3 regions of the Nostoc sp. DedSLP03 genome follow, and region 3 is predicted to be linked to each of the others. Evidence: predicted binding sites of a transcription regulator. Region 3 holds the regulator's gene; each other region holds the start of a gene.
What was found. The regulator NtcA, encoded in region 3, controls nitrogen genes in cyanobacteria. The targets are predictions, from matches to a motif close to TNTGTANNNNNNNNTACANA.
Positions count from the first base shown of each region.

Region 1 (5,202 bases), on a different contig from region 3:
TGTTCTCCTCGTAGATAGCTCCCGACAAGATAAGTGTTAAGAAGGATCTGCCAAATCATCTTAGTCTTTTTAATTATTTTACACCCAAGGCCAGATGCAAAAATTTGCATTTGGCCTTTTTATATGAATTTTTTTTAAAGAAACGTGAGTTCGACAAGTCTTATTTGACCTCTTCCTCCACCCCTCTCCGTGTCGGAGAGGAAAGCAAAAAGCTGAATTTTTCGTTGCTCCTCCCTTTGGATTTCGGGGAGGGAGGCTGGGAGAAAGAGATTCATCGAACTCCTAAGAAATAAGGCAGGAGGCAGGAGGCAGAAGGCAGAAGGAAAGAGGGTTTGACTTGTTTCTTTCGCCCTTCCCGCAGGTGCGCCTTCCTTGGAGACTCACGTTAAAGAAAAAGGAGTGGGAGAGATGAGGGAGAAAAACTATTAATTATTTCAATGCCCCATACCCAATCCCCCATGCCCTTTTACACCGTTGTTTTCTTGCGGTTACTTTCTGTACCCTGGATGCCGTTGAGGAACATTGGCACAAACTTCTCAATGAATGTCTGTGGATCTCGCTGCCAAGCCTTTTGTGCAGCTTGAATCCTAGTAAATTGCAACTCCGGCGCTAGCAAAGTCTGGGGTAAGCGTTCCATCAGGTATTGGGGACGTTGCCAAAGCGGCATAGTATTTGCCACTTCCACCAAGTTGGCAACTCGCCGTAGTTCTGCACCCAAGGTGATATCCATCCCTGATTCAAATGCAGCTTGTTCAATTGCAGTATATTTTCGCTTGGCTTGTTCTACTTTTTGCTGATGTTCTGGACTCTTACGTGCAAGTTCTCCTAGCCAACGATTACCCCAGCGAACGTGTCCTGCTTCCTCTGGGAGAATTTTTTCAATAGTTTCCCGAATTTTGATGTTTTCTTCTGTTTGCGGTGCTTGTTTAAGCGCATGAATGTGGGCAGAGAAATACTCACAGCCCCGTTTTTCCGTGACGTTAATTGCGGCAAGGGAAGAAATCACAAAATCTTCAAGGTTTTGGACTGGATCTTGTTGTTCGCGATCGAGTAGGCGTTCAAATTCATTGATATAGGAAGAACCGGGAGGATTACCAATATCTGCTCCCAGGTCTGTCAACAAGTCAGTTAGCCACATGGCATGACGAGCTTCATCTGAGATGTGATGAGACAAATCCCGCACTAGTTGGCGTGGCTGTCCGTTCAGTTGTTCAATTAGCTCTGTGAGGTCTTTGCAACTGCGTTGTTCGCTGTAACGGTAGCGGTTGAGGGTAATGAGATGAATTTCGCGATCGCATACCACTCGTTTCAATATATCTCTCGCACTCAAAACATTTTGAAATTTGCGTGGGTAGGTAACTGTCATAACTTATGTAAAGTTTTGTAAATCTTTCTTTAATGCTAACTTAATTTTTTTCAACTGTTGTATCTATGCCGCTTCACCGAAGAAAACAGTAAAAATTACAAAAATTAGTCACTTTTAAACTTAAGTGTCAGACCTTTTAAATGTAAATAAAAGTAACGAATAAGTGTTCTGTCTTGAGAGAGGTGTGTTTTTTCAGGTGAGACAAACCTGAAGCCAGATGATTTTACCCCTCAAAGGTGGCTTAGGGGTTTTTCTAGCTTTGGGAAAAAATATCTGATATTGTCAGCAAAGGCAAATATAAATTTTTAAAACAGTAGCTTATGTTACAGAATTTTTGCTATAGTAGTTTCAGGAAAACAAAAATTATATATTCACAAAATAGAGAGGGCTATGGTTATGTCTATCGCAGATAAGTCTCGGGCGTTAATGGCGCGTGAACATCAGCAAGTTAAGAATCGCCAACAATCAATGCTGATGCGGGCTGCACAAGAACTTGGTCTTCCTGAAGAAGCATCTCACTACTGGAACCCAATTCAAGGGAAGGTAGATGCTAACACTCGGATGATTTATGGGCCGAGTCATGCTTCCATGAGCTAAGTTTTAAGGTTGATTTTTTGAGTGAATATCTCAGCCGACAACTCTAAAAAAAGCCACCCTTTATCTAGGGTGGCAAAACTTACTTGTTACTTTTTAGTTAGATACGACTCTTAATTAAGCATCGTAATAGAGGTAAAACTCGTAAGGATGAGGCCGCAGCTGCAACTGTTTGACTTCGTTACCTAGTTTGTAGTCAATCCAATTTTCGATAAAGTCTTCCGTGAAGACGCCTGATTCGGTCAAAAAGGCGTGATCTTTTTCCAGTGCTTGCAGAGCCAGTTCTAAAGAACCTGGAGTTGAAGGAACCTTTGCTAGTTCTTCTGGAGAGAGTTCATAGATATTCTTATCTAAGGGTTCACCAGGATGGATTTTGTTCTTGATGCCATCAAGACCAGCACAAAGCATTGCAGCAAATGCCAAATAGGGGTTAGATGTAGCATCTGGACAACGGAATTCCAAACGTTTGGCTTTGGGGTTAGTACCAGATAGAGGAATACGGATAGAAGCAGAACGGTTCCCTTGGGAGTAAGCCAAGTTAACAGGAGCTTCATAACCAGGTACTAGGCGCTTGTACGAGTTGGTGCTAGGGTTGGTGATTGCCAACAGCGCTGGTGCGTGTTTGAGAAGACCACCAATGTAGTACAAGCCCATATCGCTCAAACCAGCATACTTATCACCTGCAAATAGAGGCTGGCCGTCTTTCCAAATGGACTGGTGACAGTGCATTCCCGAACCGTTATCGCCAAAAATTGGTTTGGGCATGAAGGTAACGGTTTTGCCGTATTTTTTGGCAACGTTCTTGATGACATATTTGTAAATCATCAACCAGTCAGCCGCTTCGATCAACTTACCAAAACGAAAACCTAGTTCGCACTGACCACCAGTAGCAACTTCGTGGTGATGCTTTTCAATGGGTACACCTAATTGTGCCATCGTCAACAGCATCTCTGTACGGATATCTTGGAAAGAATCCGTCGGTGAAACTGGGAAGTAACCTTCTTTGAAGCGAGGTTTGTAGCCCAAGTTGGGTTTGTTATCTGTACCAGCTTTACCGGAATTCCAAGCACCTTCTTCGGAGTCTAAGAAGTAGTAGCCTTCGTTGGCGGTTTGGGCAAACCTAGCATTGTCAAAGATAAAGAACTCAGCTTCAGGACCAAAGAAGGCTGTATCACCAAGACCAGTAGAAACCAGGTAATCTATAGCTTTTTGGGCAATAACACGTGGGCAACGGTTGTACCATTCACCCGTGCGGGGTTCTTTGATACTACAAATTATACTTAGCGTTGGTACTTCCATGAATGGGTCGATCCAAGCAGTGTTGGGGTCGAGTACCATCGTCATGTCCGATTCGTTGATCGCTTTCCAACCCCGGATGCTGGAACCGTCAAACGGTACGCCATCAGTGAATGCAGTCTCATCGATTTGGTTCTGGTACAGTGTGAGGTGCTGCCAAGTCCCTACTGTATCGATGAATTTGAGATCGATCAGCTGAATTTTTTGGTCTTGGATCAATTTCAAGACTTCTTGTGGTGTTGTCATTGTTACTCCTTCTCTACCAATTTTCTAAAGTAAAACCAGAATCTTACATTGCATCCTAACTCTGCCGATCTCAATCAGGCCGTGACACAGCAGAAATATCTTAAATACTAGACATTAGCTGATTTTGTAGCTTGTACTACAGATATCTGGATTATCAGGTTATATTAACCTTTCGGCGATCATCTGTACAAAACTGGAAAGTTCATCATATAGGGGTCAACTTTGGCATAGAATCCATAGATAGTGGATAGATTGTTTTTGTGCCGAATCTATTTTTAATAGCACAAAACTTTACTGGTGCATAAGTGCAGCCAAATAAATATCAAACCATAAATAGCAATGATTGGGAGAAGAAGGAATGCGCGATGCGGTAACAAGTTTAATTAAGAATTATGACCTAGCTGGTCGATATTTTGACCGGAATGCGATCGATAGCCTGAAGTCTTACTTTGATAGTGGTACAGCAAGAGTACAAGCAGCTGCGGCGATAAATTCTAATGCGGCTGGACTTGTCAAGCAAGCTGGTTTACAGTTATTTGAAGAACTGCCAGAATTGATTCGCCCTGGTGGAAATGCTTATACAACTCGTCGTTATGCAGCTTGTCTGCGCGATATGGACTACTATCTGCGCTATGCCACTTATGCGCTGGTTGCTGGGAACACCAATGTGTTGGATGAACGAGTGCTGCAAGGGCTGCGGGAAACTTACAATTCTTTAGGAGTACCTATTGGCCCTACAGTTCGCGGTATCCAGATTCTCAAGGAGCTAATTAAGGAGCAAGTAGCAGCAGCAGGTGTGGTTAATACTGTTTTTGTAGATGAACCATTCGATCACATTACACGTGAGTTGAGCGAGATAGATATTTAGCATCTAGCTCTGTTAATTAGAAATTGTGGAACTATACAAACAAAGTTCCTGTAATCTTAAATGGACTTAATACTTATCGCACTTTGGCTTTATTGGCAAGGTGCGTTTACTTTTATTAATGCAAAAAACTATTTCTTGTGTGACAAATTAATTAGTACTACAACGACTATAAGTACTGGAAAAATTTTATACCTGCTCTTATGATATTTATTATTGATATAAATAATTTTTGCCAATAGTTCTATGAGTATTAATGATCTAGAATTTCTGCACGGTGCGGCTTTTCTTCGACTCCTCAAAAGAACATCTTATATCTCTATCAGTTATTTATCTTATATTCATTCATCTCTCTATACAATAAAAAGCTCAGGCCAAGAATCAGCTATTTTATTTAAAATATCAAAAAAACCTACTTCTTCATGGTCATTTAGCTTCAGTTCACAGGAAGAAAATGCATTAACAACATTTCGTGAAACTTATCCTGATATCAAACTTTTTATAGCATTAATTTGTCATCGGGATGGCATTTGTTGTCTATCAGAACAACAACTATGGACAATTATTGATCCTAGTGAGGGTTTAGCCAAGCAGCGTGTTTCTGTTAAAAGAGAACTAAGAGGAAGTTATTATGTTAAAGGTACAGGGAGAGTTCCCTTAGAACAGACAGTCCCTCAAAATAATTGGCCTGAAGTAATTTTATCAACATCAAATAACCTATGACACCCACTCAGATTAAAACTAATGGCGACTGTATTGACAGATTAATTAAGAGATTAGAGAAAAAAATCGGAGAAAGAGAAGCGAATCAACTTAAAGAAACTGCTATTGAAAT
Region 1 covers NZ_JAVRCK010000069.1:37,028-42,229, reverse strand. The annotation lists gene RM368_RS27100 (ferritin-like domain-containing protein) at 467-1,366, opposite strand; gene RM368_RS27095 (hypothetical protein) at 1,763-1,963, shown strand; gene glnA (type I glutamate--ammonia ligase) at 2,078-3,502, opposite strand; gene apcB (allophycocyanin subunit beta) at 3,861-4,370, shown strand; gene RM368_RS27080 (hypothetical protein) at 4,614-5,090, shown strand; gene RM368_RS27075 (Z1 domain-containing protein) at 5,087-5,202, shown strand, end outside.
Region 1: a site for NtcA is predicted at 3,626-3,645, ahead of glnA (type I glutamate--ammonia ligase). Genes of this name have one in related genera too.

Region 2 (5,202 bases), on a different contig from region 3:
AATCTTGCCCTTGTAAGTTCAATAGCAAATCATGACCCGTTAGTAATCCCGTGACAGTGATACTCTGTCCCCAATAATCACTACATAAAGCACGCATATTTACTTTTAATCCTTCAACAGAATTTAACCGTTTCAAGATAGGTTCAAAGGCGTTTTCTACTGCGTTGCCTACTACCCAAGTTAATTTTCTCTGAGGATAAACTTTTGACGGTAGTAATTCTGTTGCCGCGGCTGCAAATTGCTTGATAAACAACTGAATTGAACCAACACCATTATCAATTTGGGGATACTCTTCATATTCAGATTCGCTCGGTAATTCCTCACCTGCAATCAAAAACCACTCATCAGCTAACCAAGCGACGTTAGAGGAAAACTTTTGGCGAAATTGTTGCGAAAGTTTTTGCACTTGAGAAATCACTTCTTTCGCTTTTTCTCTGGTTACGGGTGTAAGTTCGTCTTCTGGAGGCCGAAACCTTGTCAATCCGACTGGCACAACTGCCACCGACGCTACCGTAGGCACTTCACCAGTATGAAAGGATGCTAAGTCTTTTAGGGTTTGCTCCAGATGTTCGCCATCATTTATACCAGGACAAACAACTACTTGAGCATGAACTTGTAGCCGTCTTTTTTGAAACCACTTGAGTTGTTGTAAGATTTGTCCCGCACGAGGATTTTTCAAGAGTCTAATTCTAACTTCTGGCTCTGTGGCATGAACAGAAACATACAACGGAGATAAGCGCATTTGTTCAATCCGCTGCCATTCTCTTTCTGGCAAATTGGTCAAGGTAAGATAAGAGCCGTACAAAAAGCTTAGGCGGTAATCGTCGTCTTTAAAGTACAAGCTGGTGCGCTTACCTGGTGGTTGTTGGTCGATAAAGCAAAAAGGACAGCGGTTATTACACTGAATTAAGCCATCAAATAGGGCAGTTTCAAATTCTAGCCCCAAGTCTTGGTCATAATCTTTTTCGATTTCCAGGCTATGAGTTTTGCCAGTAGCGTCTAAAACTTCTAATTCTAAGACTTCATCAGCACACAAAAACTGATAATCGATTAAATCGCGGGGACGTGTACCATTGATTGCAACGATCGCATCTCCAACTTCAAAACCAATCTCTGCGGCTATTGAATCTGGAAGAACCTTGGTAATTCGGGCAGGATGAATGGTAGTCATGGGGAATGGGGCATTGGGCATTGGGCATTATAGCGTTTCTGAGTTGAGTCTAATACAGACCTAACAATAACAGCCCTTTCCCTATTAGCGTTAGGAAGTAAAATTCAAAGCCTCTCTCCTTGTAGGAGAGAGGAATGGAAGTGAGATTAGATTGATTACATACAAACGAGCAGTCGCTCTAGTCATTTGCTTTGGACAAAGGACAAATGACAAATGACTAATGACTAATGACTAATGAATATTATCCTTTCCAACCTGCTGCGATCGCTAGTAATATTGCACTACCGAATGCTAATCTATACCATACGAAGATCAAAGTGTTTTTGGTTGCTAAGTATTTGATTAAAAATGCAATTGATAGGTAGGAAAAAATCAAGGTTGAAATAATTCCTACAATTAACAGTGCAACAATGTTATCTGGCAACTGGTGAGCTTGAAACAACTTGAATATTTTCAAGCTTTTATACAGCGTCGCAATGGTAAGAGTTGGAAACCCTAACAAAAATGAGAATTTTGCTGCTGTAGCGCGTTCTAATCCTAAAAATAAGGCAGTTGTCAACGTCGAACCAGAACGAGAAACGCCCGGAATCAAGGCAAGTGTTTGTCCCAATCCAACCAAAATACCATCCTGAATCTGCAATGACTCAAAACCTCGCTTGCGAGTGCCAATTTTTTCTGCCAAAGCTAGTACAAGTGCCATAATAATTGACATAATGCCAATAATTAATGGACTCTCAGGTAAAATATCTTTCAAAAGGAAGCCGAAAATTAAAGCCGGCAGTGTTCCGACCACAATACCGACAAGAATCTTCCATTCTTCGCGTTGCCAGTCTTTGGCTTTTAGTGCTTCGATTCCACCTTTGACAATACTAGAAATCAGCGACCAAAAGTACCCCACAATTGCGATAACGCTGCCAAATTGAATTGCGTCAACAAAATCTTTAGAACCTAGTTCTTTCCAACCAAATACCTTGGTGAAAATTATCAGATGTGCAGTACTGCTGATTGGCAAAAACTCTGTAATCCCTTGAACAATACCTAAAATAAAAGCTTGAATAAACTCCATATACAATTAATACCTTTTTCGTGTTATAGAGATCGTAATGAACATTTTTTAGCTGATGATGTTGCTTTATATACTCTCTATTGCACCCAATCTTGTAGAAAACTCAATTTTACCGATCGAAAACATCATCGAAGACGCTGACTATGTTCTTACACCCACCTCAATAAGTCAACGCAATTTGAAAAATTCATCAAATTTTAATATTTAGCAGACTCATAGCAGCTAACTTTTCACCTCTCTGTAGTTCCTTGTAAATAAGGAACTACAGAGGAGTTCTGTACATAGTGGAACTTGAATGGATTCGCCTGGCGCAGAATGTTTTGTTTGGTTTGCACCAGCGCTTGTGGAAATTTTAGTATAATTAAAATGCCCCAGGGGGGGATTTTAAAGTGTGATATCTTAAGTAAGATAAAGTTTAGTAACAAATATTAAAAACTTTGATTAATAATACACTGTCTTCCTACAGGGTTTCTACCCCTTCTATTGATACTGAGTTGGATTTAGCTGATACTGCGCAAAACGGTATCAGACAATTGGAATCTACACTTTCCCTTTCTCCCTCTTTACCCTTATCTACTTCTGCGCAACAAACTTGGTTAGTGTTTGCGGCGGCGGTGTTTTTGGTAACAGTGCCAGTATTTATAGAAGCGCCGATCGTGCGATCGCTACCAAGTCTGAGTTTAGCGCTGACAGGATTTTGGGTGTGGCTCAGTTTTGCCTTAATGTCACGTCCTGCAACTTACGTCTGGGGCGATTTGCTCTTGGGGTTTAGCTGGAGTTGGTTAGCAGGAGCGATTTACTGGGGTTGGTTACGTTGGGAACCTTTATGGCATCTACCGGTGGAATTTATCGGTTTACCGTTTGCTTGCTGGTGTCTGACGAAGAATTGGGGCAAGGTAGGTAACTGGTTTTATTTAGGTTCTTTACTCGGTACAGTTTTAACAGATGTATATTTTTATATAGTAGATTTGATGCCCTATTGGCGGCAAATTATGAGAGTAGATGCAGATGTTGTACCGCAAATCTTACAAAATGCTCTCATACAAGTACAAGCACCTTGGGGACAAACTTGGGCGATAATTCTCGCCGTAGTGCTATTAACAGTAGGAATTTCAGCTTTAGGTCGAAATCAAAGACACTGGTATGCCTTTGGTGGCGCAGTTTTAAGCACAATTTTGGTAGACAGCCTATTTTTGTTAGCTGCGATCGCAGCGTGAAGAAGGCAAGTGACACTTATCTTCCAATAAGCGTGTGGGCTTCTCTGACTGAAACTTTTCCCAGCCCAATCTACGGCACATCAAAAATGATGCTGTAGATGATTAATTAGTTAAGAAATATTACATAAAATCGCTCGGCATCAAGTCTTTTTTGGCAAGGTTTTCGATCTTAGAAATCATGCAGTTTTGTGTCTGCTTTAAAGGTAGAATCAGCCACCCCGAAAAGATTTCGTCAAGCAGAGAATGCTGCTGGAATCGTGGATGTAAGGCTATTGCAGCCATGCAGGCACTCTTTCCACAATGAAAATTTGTGGCGAAAGTATAGTCAAACCCAGTAACGGTAAATATTGTGGATATTAATACGCTGTATATTAGTTTCTGATGACTGCTGTGTTGACTAAGCTATCAGCTTTTGTCCTTTGTCCTTTGTCAGTTGTCCTTTGTCGCTTGTCAGTTGTCCTTTACAAATGACTAATGACCAATGACTAATGACTAATGACTAGTAACTGTTGTTAGCTTAAAACTTTTATTTCTGTTTGATGGAAAGAGGTAGAAAAATCGTGAAAGGATTGGCGCGTTTATTAACAGTGTTTAGCTTGTTACTTAGTTGCTGGGGATGGTTGGGAACAACTCAGATAGCCCAAGCTGCTAGTTTCAACAGTTTTGCTTTTCCCCAAGTCCCAGTTCTGGCAATTGAGCGGCAAAATCGCGCAGACAGGAAGCTAGCAACGGAATTTGGTAAAAAAATTGATTTGAATAATACCAACGTCCGAGCTTTTCAACAATATCCAGGCCTTTATCCCACCCTTGCCAAGCTCATCATCAAAAATGCTCCCTACCAAAGCGTAGATGATGTATTGAATATTGGAGGATTGAGCGATCGCCAAAAACAAACCCTGCAAGCTAACTTCGATCACTTCACCGTGACAGAACCAGAATCTGCCTTCATCGAGGGAGACGATCGGTTTAACAACGGCATCTACAGATAACTGTACATTGCAGTTAATGTAGCAAATAGCAGCCCACTCCTGATTCTAGGGAGTGGCAGATGATATGAGTTATGAGTTATGAGTTAGGAGTTATGAGTTAAGAGTTATGAGTTAAGAGTTAAAAATTCAAAACTCCTCACTTCTAACTCCTCACTTCTAACTCCTCACTCTTAACTTCTAACTCCTAACTTCTCCATTACCTTGTCTCAGATAAATATTCCCAGCCAATTTGATGTCTTAGTAGTCGGCGCTGGTGCCGCTGGACTATACACAGCACTATGTCTGCCAGAATCCTTGCGAGTAGGTTTGATTACCAAAGAAACCGTTGCATTATCCGCCAGTGATTGGGCACAAGGTGGCATTGCCGCAGCGATCGCCCCAGAAGATTCTCCCACGCTGCACATTGAAGATACGATCCAGGCGGGTGCTGGTTTATGCGATCGCACCGCTGTCGAATTTCTCGCCGAACATGCCCCTAGCTGTATTCAATCCTTAGTTAACTTGGGGGTCGCTTTTGACCGTCATGGTCAAGCCTTAGCTTTAACTTTGGAAGCCGCCCATTCTCGCCGCCGTGTTCTCCACGCTGCTGACACTACAGGCAGGGAAGTTACTACTACCCTCACCGCTCAAGTATTACGTCGCCAAAATATTCAAGTTATTCAGCAAGCTTTGGCTTTGAGTTTGTGGATTGAAACCGAAACTGGTTGCTGTCAGGGAATTAGCCTGTTTTATCAAGGTAAAATCACCTGGATAAGAGCT
Region 2 covers NZ_JAVRCK010000022.1:92,332-97,533, reverse strand. The annotation lists gene RM368_RS13350 (TIGR03279 family radical SAM protein) at 1-1,171, opposite strand, end outside; gene RM368_RS13345 (undecaprenyl-diphosphate phosphatase) at 1,413-2,237, opposite strand; gene RM368_RS13340 (DUF3120 domain-containing protein) at 2,675-3,454, shown strand; gene psbU (photosystem II complex extrinsic protein PsbU) at 4,015-4,443, shown strand; gene nadB (L-aspartate oxidase) at 4,645-5,202, shown strand, end outside.
Region 2: a site for NtcA is predicted at 2,653-2,672, ahead of RM368_RS13340 (DUF3120 domain-containing protein). Genes of this name have one in related genera too.

Region 3 (5,202 bases):
CAAGAAAATCATAGTAACCATCTTGTAGTGTACCGTGCCAGGAACCATCAGGCTCAAATATGAGAGTGGGTATCCATTTTTTGAGAATTTCCCAGTCACCACCTTGACCTTTTACTTGATATGTGTCATTTACGCCTAAGAGTTCATTGAGGGAACCAGAGCAAATTAGTTCACCTTGAGCGAGGATGGCAATGCGATCGCAAATCTGTTCTACTTCACTAAGAACGTGGCTGTTGAAAAAAATCGTCTTACCAGCAGCTTTGAGCGCCAGAATAATTTCTCGCATTTGATAGCGCCCCACCGGATCGAGACCAGACATAGGTTCGTCCAGAAAAACTAAATCTGGCTCATTAATTAATGCCTGTGCCATACCAACACGCTGTAGCATTCCTTTGGAATAGCGGCGCAACAGTTTTTTACGGGCATCGGCTTGGGATAAACCGACCAATTCCAGTAGTTGGGGAATGCGCTGGCGTTGGACACTTTGGGGAATTTGGAATAACCCAGCAGCAAGCTGTAAAAATTCCCAACCAGTGAGATAGTCATACAAATAGGGATTTTCCGGCAGATAGCCAATATGTTGCTTAACACTGCGATCGCCTATTGGATTACCTAACAACGATCCGCGTCCAGAAGTGGGATGAATAATTCCCAGCAACAATTTTAAAAGGGTAGTTTTCCCAGCACCATTAGGCCCCAACAAACCAAAGGTTTCGCCTTTGTAAACCGTTAAAGAACAGTTTTTGAGAGATACGACTTTTTGATTTAGCCAAAAACCAGTGCGATAGACTTTTCGCAACTCAGAAGTTAGGACTACTGGTGGAATGTCTGCCGTATTAAGTTGAGAATTAGAGTCATCTGCAACAGACTTCATCTCGGTTAAATCACTATTTATCAGCTTGGCGTCAATTAAAAATTACCCGGTAGGCTGATAATAACCATCAACAACTCGTGTGTCAATTATCCGAAATGGGGGACTGGGGAAGAAGCAAGGGAGCAGTGAGCAGGGGAGGCAGGGGAGACAAGGAAGACAAGGGGGACAAGGAGGAATTATTAAACCAGTCTCTCCCTTGTCTTTTCCCTCTTCCTCATCTAAGTTGTCTCTTGTCCATGCCCCATGCCCAATCCCCAATGCCCAATTTGACTTTTTTCATAGAACTCCCTTAGAACTGGGAATTAAACCAGCACGTCGGGAGTCAATTTCTACCGCCAGCCGTGTTGCTCTTGCAAAAGCTTTAAATGTCGCTTCAATGATGTGATGAGAATTAATGCCATCCAATTGTCGAATGTGCAGTGTCATTTGACTATGGTTCACCAGTGCCACAAAAAATTCTCGCACCAGTTGGGTGTCATAGGTTCCTACCCGTTGAGTTGGAATTTGCAAGCCATAGCTGAGGTGAGGCCGTCCAGAAAAATCTAGCGCTACCTGAACTAAAGCTTCATCCAGCGGTGCAAGAAAATTACCAAAGCGGACAATACCCTTTCTGTCACCTAGTGCTTGGTTAAAAGCTTGCCCTAAAGTAATGCCTACATCTTCGTTAGTATGATGATCGTCAATTTCCCAGTCTCCCTTGGCTTGAACATCTATATCAATCAGCCCGTGGGAGGCAATTTGATGCAACATGTGATCCAAAAACGGAATACCTGTTGCTGCTGTGCAAGTTCCTCTACCATCCAGGTTGATGGTGACTTGCACATTAGTTTCACCAGTGGTGCGGTGAACAGTGGCAATGCGAGGGGTTTGGGTTGAGCGATCGTAGTTTGAATTAACTTGGCGATTGGTTGTTTGCATGGGGAGTGAAAAGAGTTAAAAGTTAGGAGTTATGAGTTATGAGTTAAAAATTTATAACTCTTAACTCCTCACTCCTAACTCCTAACTTTATCGTGTCACATTCCCATAATTTCATATCCTGCATCTACATAGAGAATTTGTCCGGTAATGCCGCTGGACAAATCACTACACAAGAAAGCCGCAGCGTTGCCCACTTCTAACTGAGTGACGGTGCGTCGTAGGGGAGCTACTTCTTCTACATGATGAATCATATCCAAAATCCCACCCACTGCTGAAGATGCCAAAGTACGGATGGGGCCTGCGGAGATGGCATTCACACGAATATTTTGCGGCCCTAGTTCAGCAGCTAAGTAACGCACACTCATTTCTAACCCCGCCTTGGCAATTCCCATAACGTTGTAGTTGGGGATTGCCCTAACACCACCTAAATATGTCAGGGTGACGATGCTACCTCCCTCTGTCATCAAAGGTTTGGCTGCACCACTTAACTGCACTAGTGAGTAGGTACTAATTTCTAAGGCGGTGTTGAAGCCAGAACGAGAAGTTTGGCTAAAATCTCCACTTAAATCGTCTTTGCTGGCAAAGGCCAGACAATGGATGAGGATATCTAGCTTTCCCCACTTTTCGCGGATTGTCTCAAAAGTAGATTTAATTTGGTCTTCATCTTGGACATTACAGGGAAGAAATAGGCTGGGGTTAAGAGGTTCTACCAATTCCGCGACTTTTTTCTCCATCTTGCCGCGTTCATCTGGTAGGTAGGTAATACCCAGGTTTGCTCCGGCTTTGTGCAGCTGTTGGGCTATCCCCCAGGCGATCGAGCGGTTATTGGCAATACCTGTAACAAGGGCATTTTTTCCAGTCAGATTTAGCATAAAAATTGTTAATGCGATCGATCATTAGGAGCATACTAGAATCTGAGGCTAATTTATCTTTGTTTTATACAGGATTTGCAAAAATGAATATTGGTAAGAGTTTTTGCTGCGTGTAAAAATCTTGATTTTTTATAAAGATATTCTCAAAATATCTTTATTTGTTCTTCAAAAAACCTTTTAAATACAGTTATTGGAACTAGTTATCAACAATTAGTAGCTGAAAGGATCAACAATTATGTATCATTATAAACAAAGAGTTATGAAGAGATTAGTTGGAGTATAGGAAAGTACAGAAAGGTTGACGGTGCTTTATTCATTTTTCGGGTGTATTCTTAGGTAATCAGTTTTTGTTTTTCCGGCATTGGGTAGGGGAAGGGAGATGATCGTGACACAAGATAAAGCCCTAGCAAATGTTTTTCGTCAGATGGCGACCGGGGCGTTTCCGCCAGTTGTGGAAACGTTTGAACGCAATAAAACGATCTTTTTTCCTGGCGATCCTGCCGAACGAGTTTATTTTCTTTTGAAAGGTGCTGTTAAACTTTCCAGGGTGTACGAGGCAGGAGAGGAAATAACGGTAGCGTTGCTGCGGGAAAATAGTGTTTTTGGTGTATTGTCATTGCTGACAGGAAATAAATCGGATCGGTTTTACCATGCGGTTGCATTTACTCCTGTAGAATTACTGTCGGCACCAATTGAACAGGTAGAGGTAGCACTCAAGGAAAATCCAGAATTATCAATGTTAATGCTGCGAGGTCTGTCTTCGCGCATTTTACAGACAGAGATGATGATTGAAACTCTTGCTCACCGAGATATGGGTTCTAGATTGGTGAGTTTTTTGTTAATTCTTTGTCGGGATTTTGGCGTTCCTTGTGCAGATGGGATCACAATTGATCTGAAGTTATCTCATCAAGCGATCGCAGAGGCAATTGGTTCAACTCGTGTTACCGTTACTAGGCTACTGGGAGATTTGCGTGAGAAAAAAATGATTTCCATCCACAAAAAGAAGATTACTGTGCATAAACCTGTTACCTTAAGTAGACAGTTCACATAAAAACAATTGGAGAAAGGGGAATCGGCGCGTGTTCTATTTTGAAAAATGACACTAATAGCTAGAGGTAAATCTAAAATTGAATAATTTCAGCTATTGCCAATTTCCACTTCTTTCCAGACAATGCTTAAAAGTAGTAGGCTGTATCTGGAAGGATTTCGGTAGCTAAAGATGACCACCGGATACATCCTTATCGCAGCAATTTTGATTTTGGGAGGCGTAATTGCCACCGTGGGCGATCGCATCGGCACACGAGTTGGCAAAGCCCGCCTCTCACTTTTTAAGCTTCGTCCGAAAAACACCGCCGTACTAGTAACAATTTTTACTGGTGGTTTGATTTCAGCATCAACTCTAGGGATTTTATTCGCTGCCGACGAAGGTTTGCGAAAAGGAGTCTTTGAGTTAGAAGATATTCAAACAGACCTCAGACAGAAGCGGGAACAGCTAAAAACCGCAGAAACGCAGAAAAGTCAGGTAGAGGGTGAGCTAAACCAAGCAAGAATTGCCCAAGCAAAAGCACAACAAGACTTGCAGGCAATTAATCAATCCTTGCAGGCGGCAAACGCCAAACAGAGGGAAACGCAAGCCCAGCTGAACCGCACAATTAGTCAACAAGCCCAAACCCAAACTCAACTCCAACGCACTCAAGGTCAGTTAGGACAAGTTGTAACTCAATACCAAAAAGCCATAGCTGAGTTGCAAAGCGTTTCCAATCAGAGAAAACAGCTACAGGCGGCAGTTGAACTCTTGAAGACAGAACGTCAACGACTGTATGCAGAAGCGAAAAAAGCCATTGACGAAGCCAAAACAGCAATCGAAAAACGCGATCGCGAACTTGCTAACCGTCAAGAAGCCATAGAAGCACGCGATCAAAAAATTGGCCAGCTGGATCAACTTATTCAAAAGCGTAACGTAGAAGTTGCAGCACGAGAGCAAGTGATTGCCAAACGGGAATCGCGCCTCAAAGAATTGGAAGCACAACAGGAGGAACTAGAACAGGAAGTTGCCAGACTGGAAAAATATTATCAGTCCTACCGCGACCTGCGTTTGGGTAAGCTGGCCTTAGTTCGCGGTCAAGTTCTGTCCGCTGCTGTAATTCGTGTTACTCAACCTGCCGCTGCTCGTCAGGCAGTGGTACAACTTTTACAAGAAGCCAATCGCAACGCCAACCTCGAATTAAGCGAGCCTGGTACAAATTCGTCAAATTTAGAGCTGTTGCGCGTGACCGAGGATCGGGTCGATCAATTAAGCAAGCAGATTGCCGATGGTAAAGAATACGTCGTGCGAATATTCTCTGCTGGTAATTACGTCAGGGGAGAAAAGCAGATAGAATTTTTCGCGGATACAGCCCAGAATCAACTGGTTTTTTCGGGAGGTGCGGTGCTAGCCACGACTACTGCTGATTCCCAAACCATGACATCTTATCAGTTACAGCAGCGGCTAGAAATACTGATTTCTGCTTCCCAATTTCGTGCCCGTAATGCCGGAAT
Region 3 covers NZ_JAVRCK010000011.1:76,239-81,440, reverse strand. The annotation lists gene RM368_RS07825 (ABC transporter ATP-binding protein) at 1-874, opposite strand, end outside; gene hisB (imidazoleglycerol-phosphate dehydratase HisB) at 1,151-1,792, opposite strand; gene fabI (enoyl-ACP reductase FabI) at 1,888-2,664, opposite strand; gene ntcA (global nitrogen regulator NtcA) at 3,044-3,715, shown strand; gene RM368_RS07805 (DUF3084 domain-containing protein) at 3,884-5,202, shown strand, end outside.